2 regions of the Vibrio sp. ED004 genome follow, and region 1 is predicted to be linked to the other one. Evidence: predicted binding sites of a transcription regulator. Region 1 holds the regulator's gene; the other holds the start of a gene.
The links. The regulator PurR, encoded in region 1, represses purine synthesis genes. The targets are predictions, from matches to a motif close to TNANGNAAACGTTTNCNTNA.

Region 1 (7,531 bases):
CATGAGTCGAGTGAACTAGTTGAAATCGCAAACTGCGGTCACGTGTGTAATGTTGAAAACCCTGAAGAATTCAATCAACATTCTATCGAGTTTATCCAAAAGCAAATCCAGTGATCTTTTAGGTTCATTCTCTGAGCCGAGTATCAAATTGAATTCAAATAAAACGGGAAGCTAACTTAGCTTCCCGTTTTATTTGAAGGAGGTATCTGACTAAATCTCAGGTTGTCGTCGTGAGATATTATTCAGGAGAGGCTGCGCCACATTGCCAACAAGAACCGAATTGAGCTTCATTGACTTCATGACACTCACCACAACGCCACTCTTCATAGATGATCGAATCTTGTTGTTTTTGGTAGTCATTGACAATAGTGCGAGCTTTACTGGCTAATTCTGGCTCATATAGCCATACGTAAGGGTCAGTTTCTTCGGTAAATGGGATCTCCCCTTTTAAACCAAACAAACCTTCACCACGGACTTCACACGCAATATTCTCACTTTCTAACAATCCACAGATGATATGGGCTTCTGTTGGATTCGATGCACTGAAGATTTTCATTGAGATAGAACCTCATTCGGCTTTAGGTGTTAGTCAACTATATACGTTATTCAGCTATACACGTTAGTCAGCGACAGGTGTTGAGCGAAACTTGCTCATCAACCATTTGGCAATAATTGGGAATACACCCAACAATGCAAACGATAGTAGTACTGAAGGTGAAACGATACCTGAAAGTGAATCAATTTCTGCGAGTTGAGTACCAGCATTCAAGAAAACAGCCGTACCAGGTAGCATGCCTATTTGGCTCGTAATGTAGTAACGAGAAACTGACATTGGGGTTAACCCCATCAGTAGATTGATAAGGAAAAATGGGAATACAGGAATCAGGCGAAGCGAGAATAAGTAAAATGCCCCGTCTTTTTCTACGCCCTTGTTAATTGTCGCTAATTTGTCACCAAATTTGGTTTGGATCCAATCACGTAACAGGTAACGGCTACTCAGGAAGGCGAGGGTCGCACCAATAGCGCTTGCGAAAGATACCAGCAGTAAACTGTTCCAGAAGCCAAACAGTGCTGCCCCTAAGAGCGTGACGACTGCAGCGCCAGGAATTGAGAAAGCAGTGATCATTACGTACGCGATAAAATAGATAGCAGCGGCGGCAATAAAGTTGCTGTCAATGTAGTCATTCAAAACGGCTTGTTGGGCCTTGGCGTTTTCAAGCGTTAGGTACTGGCCAAAATTGACGCCTAACAAGATGATGGTTACGACTAACACAATACCCAATATCATTTTCTTACTCATTGATACTTCCTCTAATTTTCAATGCATACCATTAGTATAGATAGACAGGCAAAGCATAGATTAACTTTCAGCAGATATAAAAAAAGCCGCAGAAATGCGGCTTAGTTATATAGATAGTTTGAACTGACAAAGTTAATTGACGCGATTGATAAGCTCTTCACGACGCTGCTGCGGTATAACAGACCAATGTGTTCCATTGATCGCACCTTCTAGCGCCCACAGTAATTCAATACTGACAGAGGACGCATGCGATTCCTTGATGGCGTTAAAGGCGTTTACAGAGCCAGATTCATATAAACGTTCAACGGAATCGATTCCTGCTTTTTTCAACATACGCTCAGTAGCGAGTCGAAGATTCGGCAGATCTTTGAGTCGAGTTGGCTTAGCAGAAGACTGTTCAGCTTTTTCTTCTTTAGCGAAACCCAGAGACGTCGTTGCGAGTTCCAAGATCTTCTCTTGGTCTTGCCACAGGCCTTCAGGTAAAGCGAAATATTTAGTAACGACAGGGAAACCACGTTTTTTGTAGACGTACGGTTGAAACCCTTGTTGTTCGAATTGCTTCGTTGTGCATTTGTCTGCCCGTATATGCAACTGGTCATTAACAACCAGAGCAAACATAGTGTCATCAGCAAAAAGACCGAATCCACCAAACATTGAGCGTGACTTAATTTTTCCTAGGGGCTCAAATAACTTCATTGAGTCCTTTAGTATCGGTTTATCCATGTTATTTATCTCGGTGTATTTGAACTACGCCACCAAATAAGCAGGTCCGAGAGATTAGCAAAATGTTGCAATTAAATTGTCAATAGGCTGTAAATTACTAAATTGTCAGTAGTTACTGCATTTTGCCATCGGTAACCCCGCTACCATACCAACGAGTGGTTTAGGCCGGAAGCTTTGCGTCCCACTTTTTCAAGTGGTTTGCCCTGTGCGTGACTGATTGAATAGAATAAAGTTTTTGTTGAATGAGGCTCACACTTGTTATTTCAAAATGTGATATTGCTTCAATTAATGATCTTTCTGTTGTGCATATAGGTTCATTATAGTTGTTGATAAAAAAAGCGCACCCAAAGGTGCGCTTAATGAAATAAAACTCGTTTTATCAATTAATTTAACGTTTTAACTGTACTTCGTTCAACAATCTCAGGGTGCATTTCGAAGACTCGTTTCTCGTGATCTTTGTCTTTTATACGTTCTAATAAAATCTCGAATGCATTTTTACCAACACGACGTTTAGGTTGGTGAACCGTTGTTAACGGTGGAGAGAAGTACTCAGCCAGTTCGATGTTGTCGTAACCGATCACTGAGATATCTTCAGGGATACGGATGCCTTTTTCTTGCAGTCGGCTCATTAAGCCCAGCGCCATTGTATCGTTGAAACAGAATACCGCTGTTGGGCGATCTTTCATTTCTACGATTTGCTCTGCAGCAAGAACAGCAGTATCACACTCGAAGTTACCTTCAATGATCATGTTGTCATCAGCAGTAATCTTAGCTTCGTTGAGTGCGCGTTTGTAACCTGCGATACGTTCTACACAGGCCGCTTTGTCTAAGTGGCCACTTAAACAAGCAATCTTAGAGTGACCGCGCTCAATAAGGTATTTGGTTGCTAGGTAGCCACCTTCTTCAGAGTTATCGATGATCTTGTCAGCTTGAGAACTCTCTGGGCCCCAGTCCATAATCACTTTAGGGATGTCAGCGTGACGATCTAACATCTCTCTTAGTTCTTCAGTTAGGTCTGAACACATAACTAAGATGCCATCTACACGTTTCTCTGCAAGCATTCGAATGTAGTCACGTTGCTTCTCATAGATACCACCCGTGTTACACAGAATCAAAGTGTAACCTTGACGGTAGCAGTAACTCTCAACACCATCGATAACTTCAGAGAAGAATAGGTTGGTTGATTGAGTAACAAGCATGCCGATAGTGCGTGTTGTATTGCACTTCAAACTACGAGCAACCGCGCTTGGTGCATAGTTCAGTTCATCTACGGCTTTGTTTACTTTTTCTTGAGTCGCTTCTGCAACAAAACGTGTTTTGTTGATTACGTGAGAAACGGTTGTTGTTGATACGCCGGCTAAGCGAGCGACATCTTTTATAGTGGCCATGGTTTTATCCTATTAGAAGCTACTTTCCCAAAGTACGGAATGAAGTAGCCGTTAAGCTACCTAACTAAGAGCTTAAATTTGTAGGGCTCTTTGGGTACTAAAGTGCTAAAAAACAAAAAACCGCTATGAGCGGCTTGTCTTAACACCGAAATGCTCTGAACTTTAATAAGCATAGCATTTCGTGAATGTTTCATATTTTATCGTTTGCGGTCACAATTTTAGACTGACTAGAAATTACTCGCAATAAAATTCACCCAGAAATCCGGGTGAATTGTCACATTCTACTGAATTTATTTACTTAGTCGCCCAATAAGCTATTCACCAGCTAAATATTGAGTGTCCAACTGACAGAATGCGAGTAGCAGAGATGAGACTGAAGCGTAGAAACCGAATTCATCAACGTCATGACATTTAACGTTGAATTTTGGTACCCAAGTTAGGAGTTGTTGCTCGATAAAATGCTGTTGAACAGCAAAAGACTTCTCTAGCTCTTCTTCAAGATCTGTTTCGTTAGAACGAATGATCAAGTTACCAAGGAAGTCGAGTTCGATAGCAATGTGGTCTGCTGGCTCTTTCAGGTCTTGGTTAACCACTAAATTGTGTTTAGCCATGATCTCTTCCATCTCTTTTGCAGGCTTATCGTTTAATAGGCCAGTCTCACCGATGTACATAGAAGCGTATGGAAGGGCACCATGTTTATCTGTCTTTAAGAAAAGGTCACAAAAGTCAGCAGACAGTTCCAGTTGAGCATCTTCACGTATTTGAAGACGGTTTAGTGCGTCAACTAAGCTATCAATCGCTGGCTTTAGTGTTTCATTTTCACCTAAACCAGTTAGGAAAGAACGAATCTCAACAGAGTGGTAGTGATCGAGTTCTTCTTGAGTGAGCTCTTTGGCGAATAAGCTTGATAGCCACCAGTAGATTTCTGCTCTTTGCTCGTTGAACGCTTTCGTATCTTTCATTTCTTGGATCCTGATTTAGTCTTGCGGCGTTTGTATACTCAATATCGTCAAGTGATTTGGGATATAAACACCAAGGCTGAATAACAAGGTTATTTGCGAAACGCAAAGTTACTCGTTAGTAGTAATGCCTATATTGAATTGCGATGGGCGATAAATAGCAAGGTTTAAGATTGTCTTGTATCAAAAAAGATTCATCTTTCTGGCTTTTATCTTCTGTAACACTAGAATTGTTACTAGTTATGAATAGAATAGTTACTGAAACTATTAAATAAGAAAAGTGGTGTAGATGAGCTATCACGTATTAGTCGTAGAAGATGATGTGGTAACCCGCAGTAAACTGGTTGGATATTTCCAGAACGAAGGTTACACAGTGAGCGAAGCAGAAAGCGGCGCTCAAATGAGAAACGTGTTAGATGAAAACAACGTTGACCTCATTATGCTGGACATCAACTTACCAGGCGAAGATGGATTGATGCTAACTCGCGAATTACGCAGTCAATCAGACATTGGAATTATTTTAGTTACTGGACGCACGGATAGCATCGACAAAATCGTTGGCCTTGAAATGGGCGCGGACGATTACGTTACTAAACCTTTCGAACTTCGCGAGTTATTGGTTCGAGTTAAAAACCTACTTTGGCGTATTTCTGCCGCTCGTAAAACGGCAGCAGGCGCAGTAGAAGAAACATCAGACGAGTCTGTGGTTCGTTTCGGTGAGTGGACATTTGATATCCCTCGTCGTGCGCTAAGCAAAAACGGCGAGCCAGTGAAGCTGACTAAAGCTGAATATGAATTGTTGGTGGCTTTGTCTTCTTACCCTAACCAAGTATTAAGTCGCGAACGTATTCTGAATATGATCAGTCACCGAGTGGACGCACCGAATGACCGTACGATCGATGTACTGATTCGTCGTATGCGTGCCAAAATGGAATTCGACCCTAAGAACCCACAAATCTTTGTGACGGTTCACGGTGAAGGTTACATGTTTGCTGGTGACTAATGTTCTGCGTGAACTTCTAGTTAGCAACGACATATGAACGAAAAAGCCGAGATATCATTGATGTCTCGGCTTTTTTATTGCTTAGTTGTTGTCGTTATCGAACTGACAGCCTACTAGTTGTTTTACGATTCTGCCTGCCAATAAGCCGATTGAAATAATAGGCTGAGTTAAACATAAGCAGAGAGAAGCATCAGGTTGAGTCTACTGCGCTGCAGAAACTTCACCGTCTTCCTCAATCAAGCTCGAAGGCTCAGGAACAACAATTGGCTCCTCCGAAAGATCGTTACTGGTGTCTAGCCAGTCACGCAGGCTTTGCCAAACCAATCCCATGGTCTCGTGCCAGTAACGCTCTGTCTGTTCTAGATAGATCGCTTTAGGCATGTACTTATTCCAAGGCTCAACAATACCTTCTTGTGCAAGGTAGTTGGTTGGTGCTGGTAATGGTTTCATGCCAGCAGCGTGGAATTCATTCAGCGCACGAGTCATGTGGCTCGCAGATGTCACCAATACCATCTTTTTGTTTTTAACAAACGCGGCAGCTTGGCGAGCTTCTTCCCAAGTGTCTTTTGCTGTCTCAAGCAAAATGATATCGGGTTTTGCAACGCCAAGGGCTAGGGCAACCTTAGCCATCATTCTTGCGTTACTCACTTCAGTGCCCGCGCCGTAGCCTGACAAGATAAGCTTGGCACCAGGGTAAAGACGTAGAATACGAATCCCTTCACTCAAACGCATCAAACCAGTGCGGCTAAGTTCTGATGTTGGTGGGATTTGGTCGTCAACGACATGACCACTTCCAAGCACCATCACGTAATCGACGGTGTCGTCGACAGGTAAAAAAGCGGTGTGTTGCCTTTCCATTGGCATTAAAAGTTGGCTAGAAACTGGCTGGAAAGCGATTAGGAAAATACCACAGAGGGCTGAAAGGGTAATTAGGCAACCAGTCTTCCTTTTGGTAGTAAACATCACTAGGGCTAAGCCCAGAAAAGCGAGAATTAACATTGCTGGCAGTGGCATCAATAGTGAAGACACTACTTTTTTCAGCTCAAACATATCCGAATAGTCCGAAAAAACATCACTTAGTAGTAAAAAGAGACATCGCCTCTTTATTCCTGAAATTCCTGTGACAGAATAGCAGGCACGATAGGACATAATAACTCAAGTAGCCGTGACTGAAGACCGTAATTTCGACGATATTGCCCACAAATTTGCAAAAAATATTTACGGCTCTGACAAAGGAGAGATCCGTCAGATCATCGTATGGGAAGATTTAGAACAAGCTTTGAGCAAATTTGAGCATTCAGACACACCGTTGCATGTGCTTGATGCCGGAGGTGGTCTTGCACAGATGTCGCAGAAAATCGCCGCGCTTGGACATAAGGTTTCTTTGTGCGATCTCTCTTCTGAGATGCTTAAGCTTGCCGAAGAAAGTATCAACGAAGCGGGTTTGTTAGATCAGTATCGATTTATCCATTCTCCAGTGCAAAAAGTGTCAGAACATCTCGATGAGAAAGTCGATGTTGTGATGTTTCATGCCGTAATGGAATGGCTGGCTGACCCGAGAGAGGCGCTTGATTTATTGCTTGAACAAGTCAAACCGGGTGGCGTTGCCTCGATAATGTTTTACAACCACCACGGATTAGTCCTGAAAAATGTGATTTGTGGCAACATTCCTCATGTATTGAATGGGATGCCACATCGAAAACGGTTTAAGCTGCAACCACAAAAAGGCTTGAAGCCAGAAGAGGTTTATCAATGGATAGAAGACGCTGGTCTAGAAATCTGTGGTAAATCAGGCATTCGCTCTTTTAGTGACTACATAGGTAATATGGAGTACATGGGCGATTACCAATTTGAAGATGTATTGGAACTAGAAAAACAGCTATGTCGCCAAGAGCCATATCTGTCGCTAGGCCGTTATATTCACGTTTGGGCTCAAAAACCTGCGCAATAACAGCGGTGAATGTGGTAAAAGAAGCCACAACATGCGCTATGCAATCGTAAGAAGCCCGCGTCATAAAGAAATAGGCGTCATATCTAACATGTTCGATATGACGAAGAACAGTAACAGGAACCACAATGAGTGAAATGACTCAAACTGCCGAAGAGCAGCCAATTGATGAGTTGGTGGGCTGGGTCAAGCAGCATGATTTTTCATTAA
Region 2 (7,531 bases), 1.4 Mb from region 1:
TGTTGGTGCGAGGTGGCAGATGAATCCGTAGTAGTGAGTAAGGCTAAGCCCGAGAAGCCCAGTAATGGTGTGGAGGAGAAAACTTAGCTGACCATCAGCATCAAGTCTGATGGAGCACTGAAATGCCAAAAGCACTCAGTGCTGCGAAGGGAGGAAGTACACTTTAAGTCTGTGATGAACAGATGTTTTTTTTTTTTCAGTGATACCCAAACCGAATCGCTATCGGGGTATTCCTAGTTTGGTTGATTGTGGAAGCAAGATACTGAGCTAAGAAACCGTATAGGGGAGTAACTCTGACACACTTCAGTAAATTGCCATTGAGCTAGAAGGCTGAATAGCAGAGAGAAATAACACCCACACTGGACATGAAACACTTGTCCCCACACAGCACACAACCCAAGGAGAGAAAGTGCGAGTTTATTACAGTTTATATGGTCATCTGCTCAACAAAGAGAGGCTGTATAAAGGGTTTAAAAGGTAAAGAAAGCGAAAGGCGCGGCTGGAATAGATGAGCAGAGCCTGAGCGACTACGCCGAAAATCTGAGTGATAACCTCGATCAACTCCTCTCTGAACTCAAAACCAAGCAATACAAACCTCAGCCAGTCAAACGAGTAGAGATACCCAAAGAAGACGGAGGGGTACGATTGCTTGGGATCCCAACCGTTAGGGACAGAGTTGTCCAACAAGCACTCAATGATATCCTCACCCCATCTTCGAAGAGCAATTTCACCCATCAAGTTTTGGGTATAGACCGAATCGAAGTTGTCACGATGCAATCAACAAATCCACGATGTTTATCCGCCGATACGGATTACAGCACGTCGTAGATATGGACTTGTCGAAGTGCTTTGACAAACTCGACCATGAGTTGATCCTCAAGAGCATCAGAAGGCGAGTCACAGATAGCAGCGTGTTAGAGCTGATAAAACAGTTTCTGAAAAGTGGCGTGATGATAGACGGTAGTTGGCAGGAGACAGAGCTAGGAAGTCCACAAGGTGGTGTTATCAGTCCTTTGATTGCCAATATCTACCTTGATGGTTTCGATCAGGAAATGCGAAAGCGTGACCATAGGCTCGTTCGTTATGCGGATGACATACTCATCTTTTGTCGTAGCAAGGCAGGAGCAGAGAATGCCCTTGCACAAGCGACGAAGATCCTAGAAGGAGAGCTTAAACTCACAGTGAATCAGACGAAATCACATATAGCGCACAGCCGTGATGGCGTGAAGTTCTTAGGTGTAGAAATCGGGAGTCAATTTACCCGCATTCAAACTAAGAAACTGAAAGGGTTCAAAAGTAAGTTAAAGCGACTGACAAAGCGAGGTGCGGTAAGCCACTTGAGCAAGTCATAAAAGCTTTAAACCCAGTGTTAAGAGGGTTCAGTCAATACTTCAGGATCACCAATAGCAGCAGAGAGTTCTCAAGGTTAGCAGGGTGGCTACGAAGAAGACTTCGTAGTATCCAGTTGAAACTTTGGAAGAAGCCTCAACGGTTACACCGAAGGTTAAAACAGTTAGGTATAAGCCGCCGTTCCAACATATCTCAATGACAAGTTGGGTCAGTGCAGCGAGTCCCCTATCAAGCTATGCGATGCCAAATCAATGGTTTAATGACCAAGGGTTGGTAAATCTTGGAACAATAAGGACAGGGCATGTGTTCAGCCAATATGCTGAATGGAAGTGTGCATGAGCCGTATACGAGGTCCGTACGTACGGTTCTGTGAGAGGGATGAGGCGGTAACGCCTCACCCTACTCGATGTTGGCAGTCATTAATCTCTGCATATTCAGCTTGGTCGAGCTTTCCTGAGATTTGATGGCATGGATCGGACAGAGTAATAGAAAGCGTGTGTAACTCGGTTTTAAGCAAGTCGAGCTCTCCCGTTACTTCACCATTTAACGTTTGAACCCTTTGCGAACCTTCCTCGGCTGCGGATGCACCAATAATGTGCATCGGTTCGAGTGTGAAACGGCCACGGTCAAAATTGGCATTGAGCTCTGGGATCTCGAAGACGTTATCGTTTGAGGTTTCAGAAAGCGTGTCGTTAAAGGTCATCACGCCTTGGCGAACGCTACCAGTGAGTTGACCTGTGGTTGAATAGCCAAGCATCAGTGAGTCACCATACAAACCCGCGGCTTGAAGTTCGAATTCGCCATAACCGGTTGCATCAAGCGGTAATTCCAGTTGTTGCAGCATTGGCGAGATAGGCAAGCCATCGGCAGATATATCTATATTCCACGGCTTGCTGATTTGGTTAAAGTCGAGTGTTGCATTGGCTTCAACATAACCATTCTTTAATGGCATAAACAGACGTGTCAGCGTCCATTTTCCTTGTTCGCTATTCATTTCAACTACAGGTTGAGCGCTGAGGATATTTTGGTAGCTGGCATCATTGGCGCTGGCCATCAATTTGCCTTGCCATAGACCCAGCTTTCTATCTTGCAGCAGTTGAACGTGATGCCCTTCGACATGCAGCCCTGATACCTGCCAGTAAGGTTTATCTGCAAGTTGGATGAGTTGGGTGCGTTCTACATTCAGTCGGTTTATAGAGGCTTGTTGAAGCTCTGAAAGCCAAGGTATTAAGCGTGCGGCGGGTAGATGATTGTCTTGGCTTTCGGTAATCCACTTGATGCCTTGAATATCAAGCTGTGCCAAATCAATGGCGTCAGGGGTAACTTTGCCATTTAGCTGAATACTGCCTTGCAGGAATTGTGTATAGAAGTCTTCAACCAAAATTTGGTTGGGGTTTAGATTCAGCTTGAGGCTTGGGTCGATGAATTGATCATTGTCTAAGGTGACGCCTTCAGCTTGCAGAGAGAAAATGGCTTTCTGTTGCTTCCACAGTTCAAAAGGCAGTTGGATGTTTTCTAGTGAGGCATCAAAGGCTGCAAGGTGACCATCCTTCCACTCTACGTCGCTACGCAGCATATCTAAGCTGTTGATGTGGTTAATCTGAATACCTGCCACATCCCATTCTTTGTTCAATAGACTTTGAGTTTGTTCTTCATTTAATCGCAAACCATCAATCGTCACATTCACCAATGACCAGTCATGTTGATATTGTTCAGCTTGCCCAGAAATCTTGGCACCACGCCAATCAAATGAAGCGCCATAAAGGGTGCTGTCACTCGGTTTGAGGTCTAGGTCAATCAACAGGTTATCGAAGGCTTCGCCTTGCCAATATAACTGCGAGGCTGAAAGTTGGGTTTTGCCATAGGGTAGCAGTGAGTTTTGGTTATCCCACTCGGGTTCGGCGATCTGCAGGTCGATGCCTCGTGCATTAAAGTCTGGAGTCGAGAAATCTAGGTTATTGATCGCTAGCTGACGGAGCTTGAGGTTTGGGTGAGTGAATAACTGTTTGAGTGTGTCCAGATCGTCGGCTTCTAACTGCAGGCCGCTGATCAATACGGAGTCCAACACTAGCTTAGCTTCAAGAACAGAGTCTGGGCTGAACCAGATATCGATCTTGTCGATATACAGAGGGGGTTGTTTTTCAGATTGGCTTTGGGCGATGCCCATTAAGGTGATGTGATAAGGCGCCTGATACTCAACATCTTCAATGAGCACTGGTTGTTCAATCGTATGCTTGATAAAAAAGTTAGCAACATCGGCGCGGTATTGAGTTTGTAGGCTTAATAGCAACGCTGCGATAACCGCAACGGCGATAGCCAACACAATGCCGAACACCATGAATACCTTTTTCATTCCCTGAAAGCCTCAAATCTCAATAGTCTTAAAACAGAGTGGAACAAAAAGGGTCAAGCATCAACAAAAAAGCCCCTCAAAAGAGGGGCTTGCTACAAAAATATCATTTTAAATTGGGCGTTCGCTTTTGGCTAAGCCCGAGCAGATGGTTGGGTTAGTCTAGTTGAGGACCTGCAGCAACCAGTGACTTACCTTCAGCGTTGTCTGTGTACTTATCAAAGTTGTTGATGAAGCGTTCTGCTAGATCTTTCGCTTTGCTTTCCCATTGTAGTGGGTCAGTGTACGTGTCGCGTGGGTCAAGAATCGCTGGGTCAACATCGTGTAGCGCTAGTGGCACTTCTAGGTTGAACATAGGGATAACCTTAGTATCAGCCTCGTCGATAGAGCCATCTAGGATTGCGTCGATGATGCCACGCGTATCTTGGATAGAGATACGTTTACCTGTGCCGTTCCAACCTGTGTTTACTAGGTAAGCTTCTGCGCCAGCTGCTTCCATACGTTTCACAAGCACTTCAGCGTACTGAGTTGGGTGAAGAGTAAGGAACGCCGCACCAAATGCCGCAGAGAACGTTGGCGTTGGTTCAGTAATACCACGCTCTGTACCTGCTAGCTTCGCTGTGAAGCCAGATAGGAAGTGGTACTTCGTTTGCTCTGGAGTCAACTTAGAAACTGGTGGTAGCACACCAAATGCATCAGCAGTCAGGAAGATAACCTTTTGAGCGTGACCTGCTTTTGATACTGGCTTAACGATGTTGTCGATGTGGTGAATCGGGTAAGAAACTCGAGTGTTTTCTGTTTTAGAACCGTCATCAAAATCGATAGAACCATCGCCACGAACCGTTACGTTTTCTAGTAGTGCATCACGGCGGATAGCATTGTAGATTTCTGGTTCTGCTTCTTTAGATAGACGAATGGTCTTCGCGTAACAGCCACCTTCAAAGTTGAAGATACCGTCGTCGTCCCAACCGTGCTCATCATCACCGATTAGCTCACGCTTAGGATCGGTAGATAGCGTTGTTTTACCTGTACCAGATAGGCCGAAGAAGATGGCTACATCGCCTTTCTCGCCTACGTTTGCACTACAGTGCATTGAAGCGATGCCTTGTAGAGGCAGTAGGTAGTTCATCATTGCGAACATACCTTTCTTCATCTCACCGCCGTACCAAGTACCACCGATGATTTGAACACGCTCTGTTAGGTTGAAAGCAACGAAGTTTTCAGAGTTTAGCCCCTGTTTTTCCCAGTTAGGGTTGGTTGTTTTAGCACCGTTCATTACCACGAAATCAGGTTCGAACGTTGCTAGTTCTTCGTCAGTTGGACGAATGAACATGTTCTTAACGAAGTGCGCTTGCCACGCTACTTCAGTGATAATACGTACACTTAAGCGCGTATCTGGGTTAGCACCACAATAACCGTCAATGACAAACAGGCGCTTGCCAGATAGCTGAGTTGTCACAAGCTCTTTCAGCTCATTCCATACTTCAGTTGTAATCGGTTTGTTGTCATTTTTGCCTTGATCTGACCACCACATGGTATCGCGGGTCGTGTCATCTTTAACAATGTACTTATCTTTTGGTGAGCGGCCAGTAAAGATACCAGTGTCAACCGCAACAGAGCCTAGTTCCGTTACTACGCCTTTTTCGTAGCCTTCTAAACCTGGCAGTGTTTCTTCAACGAATAACTGCTCGTAGCTAGGATTACGAAGAACTTCAGTAACGCCAGTCAGTCCGTGCTTAGTTAGATCAATTTGTGCAGCCTTAGTATGTTCCATAACGGTCATAGGTGCTCCTTGTAGGATATTTTGTAGGGATTTTGTATTAATTTTTTATTGTTATCTGCTCACCATGCTAGCAACGAGACTCGGGGGAAACAGGGATACAGCTCAAAAAATATCCATATTAACCTTAGGGTTTTAAGCGTCTCGTCACATATTGGCCCAACTAGTCTATCCTGTACGCAAACCTTTGCGCTAGGGGCGAGAACATTATTAATTGATTAAAATTAAGCGGTGATTTTATTACGAAATGTTAAGGAGTTTGCGCTATTTTGATCACAAAAAAGGCCAGCTGAGTGCTGACCTTTTTGGGGTAAATTACGTGTTTTTGGTACGCCGTAAATTAATGAACCGTATTGCTGCCTTTATCTGCTGCTTCTGCGTACAAAGCATCAACATCGTTCTTGTCGAACGAGTAGTTTGTGCCACAGTAATCACAGTGCAGAGCAACGCTACCTTCGGTGCTTAGGATGTCGTAGATCTCTTCTTGAGCAACGGTAATGATAGCCGCCGCGCTGCGATCACGAGAACAACCACAGAAGAACTCAACCGGTTGCGGTGTGAACAGCTGTACTTTCTCTTGGTTGTACAAACGGTAAAGCAGTTCGTTCGCTTCTAGAGTGAATAGCTCTTCGTTTTTCACTGTGTCTGTTAGCTGCTCTAGGTGCTCGAAGTCGTCTGGTGTGCCAGTGCCGTCAGGCATAACTTGCAGCAACATACCTGCAGCGTGCGCTTTACCTTCGTGCTCGCCAGTACGTAGCCATAGACGAGTTTTAAGTTGCTCAGAGTTAGCGAAGTAACCTTCAAGTACTTCAGCAAGAGTGTCGCCTTCAAGACCAACAATACCTTGGTAACGCTCACCTTTCTTAGGATCGATAGTGATCACTAGGTGGCCTTTACCCATCAGGTCGTGCAGACCAGCGTCGTCAGCGATATCGCCTTCAAAGCGAGCAACACCGCGGATCTTCTGATCGTGATCGCCATTAATAACTGCTAGAGATACTGGGCCGTCACCTTGCAATTGCATAGTGATCGAACCTTCAAACTTTAGGGTCGCAGTTAGTAGCGTTGTTGAAACCAATAGCTCACCCAGTAGTTTTTGCACGGGTGCTGGGTATTCCTTGCTAGAAATAATTTGTTGGTACGCTTCATCCATTTGTACCAATTCACCACGTACTGATAGATCTTCAAATAGGTAGCGATTTAAAACATTACTTGTAGACATTGGGTCTGCCATTTGGCTATTCCTTCTAGCTTATTGATGCTTGAACTTGATGATGTCACGACGTTGCTTCTTATCAGGGCGACGCTCTGGAGCTGGGTTATGAGCATTCAGTTTGCGCTGTTTTGCAAACTCTTCTCTTTTTGCCAAGCTCTCGGTGGTTTCTTCATAGAGGGTTTGAGCGATCGGAGCTCCACCGCGATGGGCAGAGATTTTCTCGATAGTCACCGTCTTTTCTTCATTACCTTGACGCAGTGTAATCACTGCCCCAAGTTCGACAATTTTACTTGGCTTGCTGCGCTGACCATTATAGTGGACTTTGCCACCATCGACCATGTTGCGAGCAATCGACCGGGTTTTGTAAAAGCGTGCTGCCCACAACCATTTATCGAGTCTGACAGCTTCATTAGCAGTTTTCATATAGGGCTGTGCCTTATTAAGTGAGAAATGAATGCGGTTTAACTGTAATGAACAGTGCGCAACATGTTTTTGATGATGCTTATCACATTAAGTAGAAGCTTTAAGTGGAGGCGGTTGGCATTTTTTTCAAGTCATATTACAAAATAGCCATGTTATGCCGATTTATAGATTTGCTATGATATAGTTCAGGATCTTATGCTTAAATAAGCTCGGTATCGAACGAATGAATAAAAAAGCTGAAAGTTTAATGATTTGCAGCGTTTGTCGTCATGAAAAGGGGCAAGGAAAGTGAACTTTTTAGAGCTCAAAAATAGCATAGGAAATTCTCCTGTGTTGAGCCGCTTATTAGAGAATGGATTTGTACTTCAGCAGAAACTGAGCCTAGCTACGTGTTGTGTGTTGATCGCAGCTT

Region 2: pckA (phosphoenolpyruvate carboxykinase (ATP)) is a predicted target of PurR. The motif match lies at 5,656-5,675, and genes of this name have one in related genera.

The regions. Positions count from the first base shown of each region.
Region 1 is NZ_CP066149.1:413,582-421,112, reverse strand. It holds gene ITG10_RS01770 (alpha/beta fold hydrolase) at 1-114, shown strand, start outside; gene ITG10_RS01765 (DUF2007 domain-containing protein) at 239-556, opposite strand; gene ITG10_RS01760 (TVP38/TMEM64 family protein) at 620-1,300, opposite strand; gene ITG10_RS01755 (TfoX/Sxy family DNA transformation protein) at 1,433-2,023, opposite strand; cyclic di-GMP riboswitch class I at 2,151-2,236, opposite strand; gene purR (HTH-type transcriptional repressor PurR) at 2,407-3,411, opposite strand; gene torD (molecular chaperone TorD) at 3,726-4,373, opposite strand; gene torR (two-component system response regulator TorR) at 4,660-5,373, shown strand; gene elyC (envelope biogenesis factor ElyC) at 5,575-6,423, opposite strand; gene cmoM (tRNA uridine 5-oxyacetic acid(34) methyltransferase CmoM) at 6,539-7,324, shown strand; gene mukF (chromosome partition protein MukF) at 7,450-7,531, shown strand, end outside.
Region 2 is NZ_CP066149.1:1,862,905-1,870,435, forward strand. It holds partial or broken gene ltrA (group II intron reverse transcriptase/maturase) at 410-1,689, shown strand; gene ITG10_RS08425 (AsmA family protein) at 1,745-3,688, opposite strand; gene pckA (phosphoenolpyruvate carboxykinase (ATP)) at 3,858-5,483, opposite strand; gene hslO (Hsp33 family molecular chaperone HslO) at 5,821-6,714, opposite strand; gene hslR (ribosome-associated heat shock protein Hsp15) at 6,733-7,119, opposite strand; gene gspC (type II secretion system protein GspC) at 7,408-7,531, shown strand, end outside.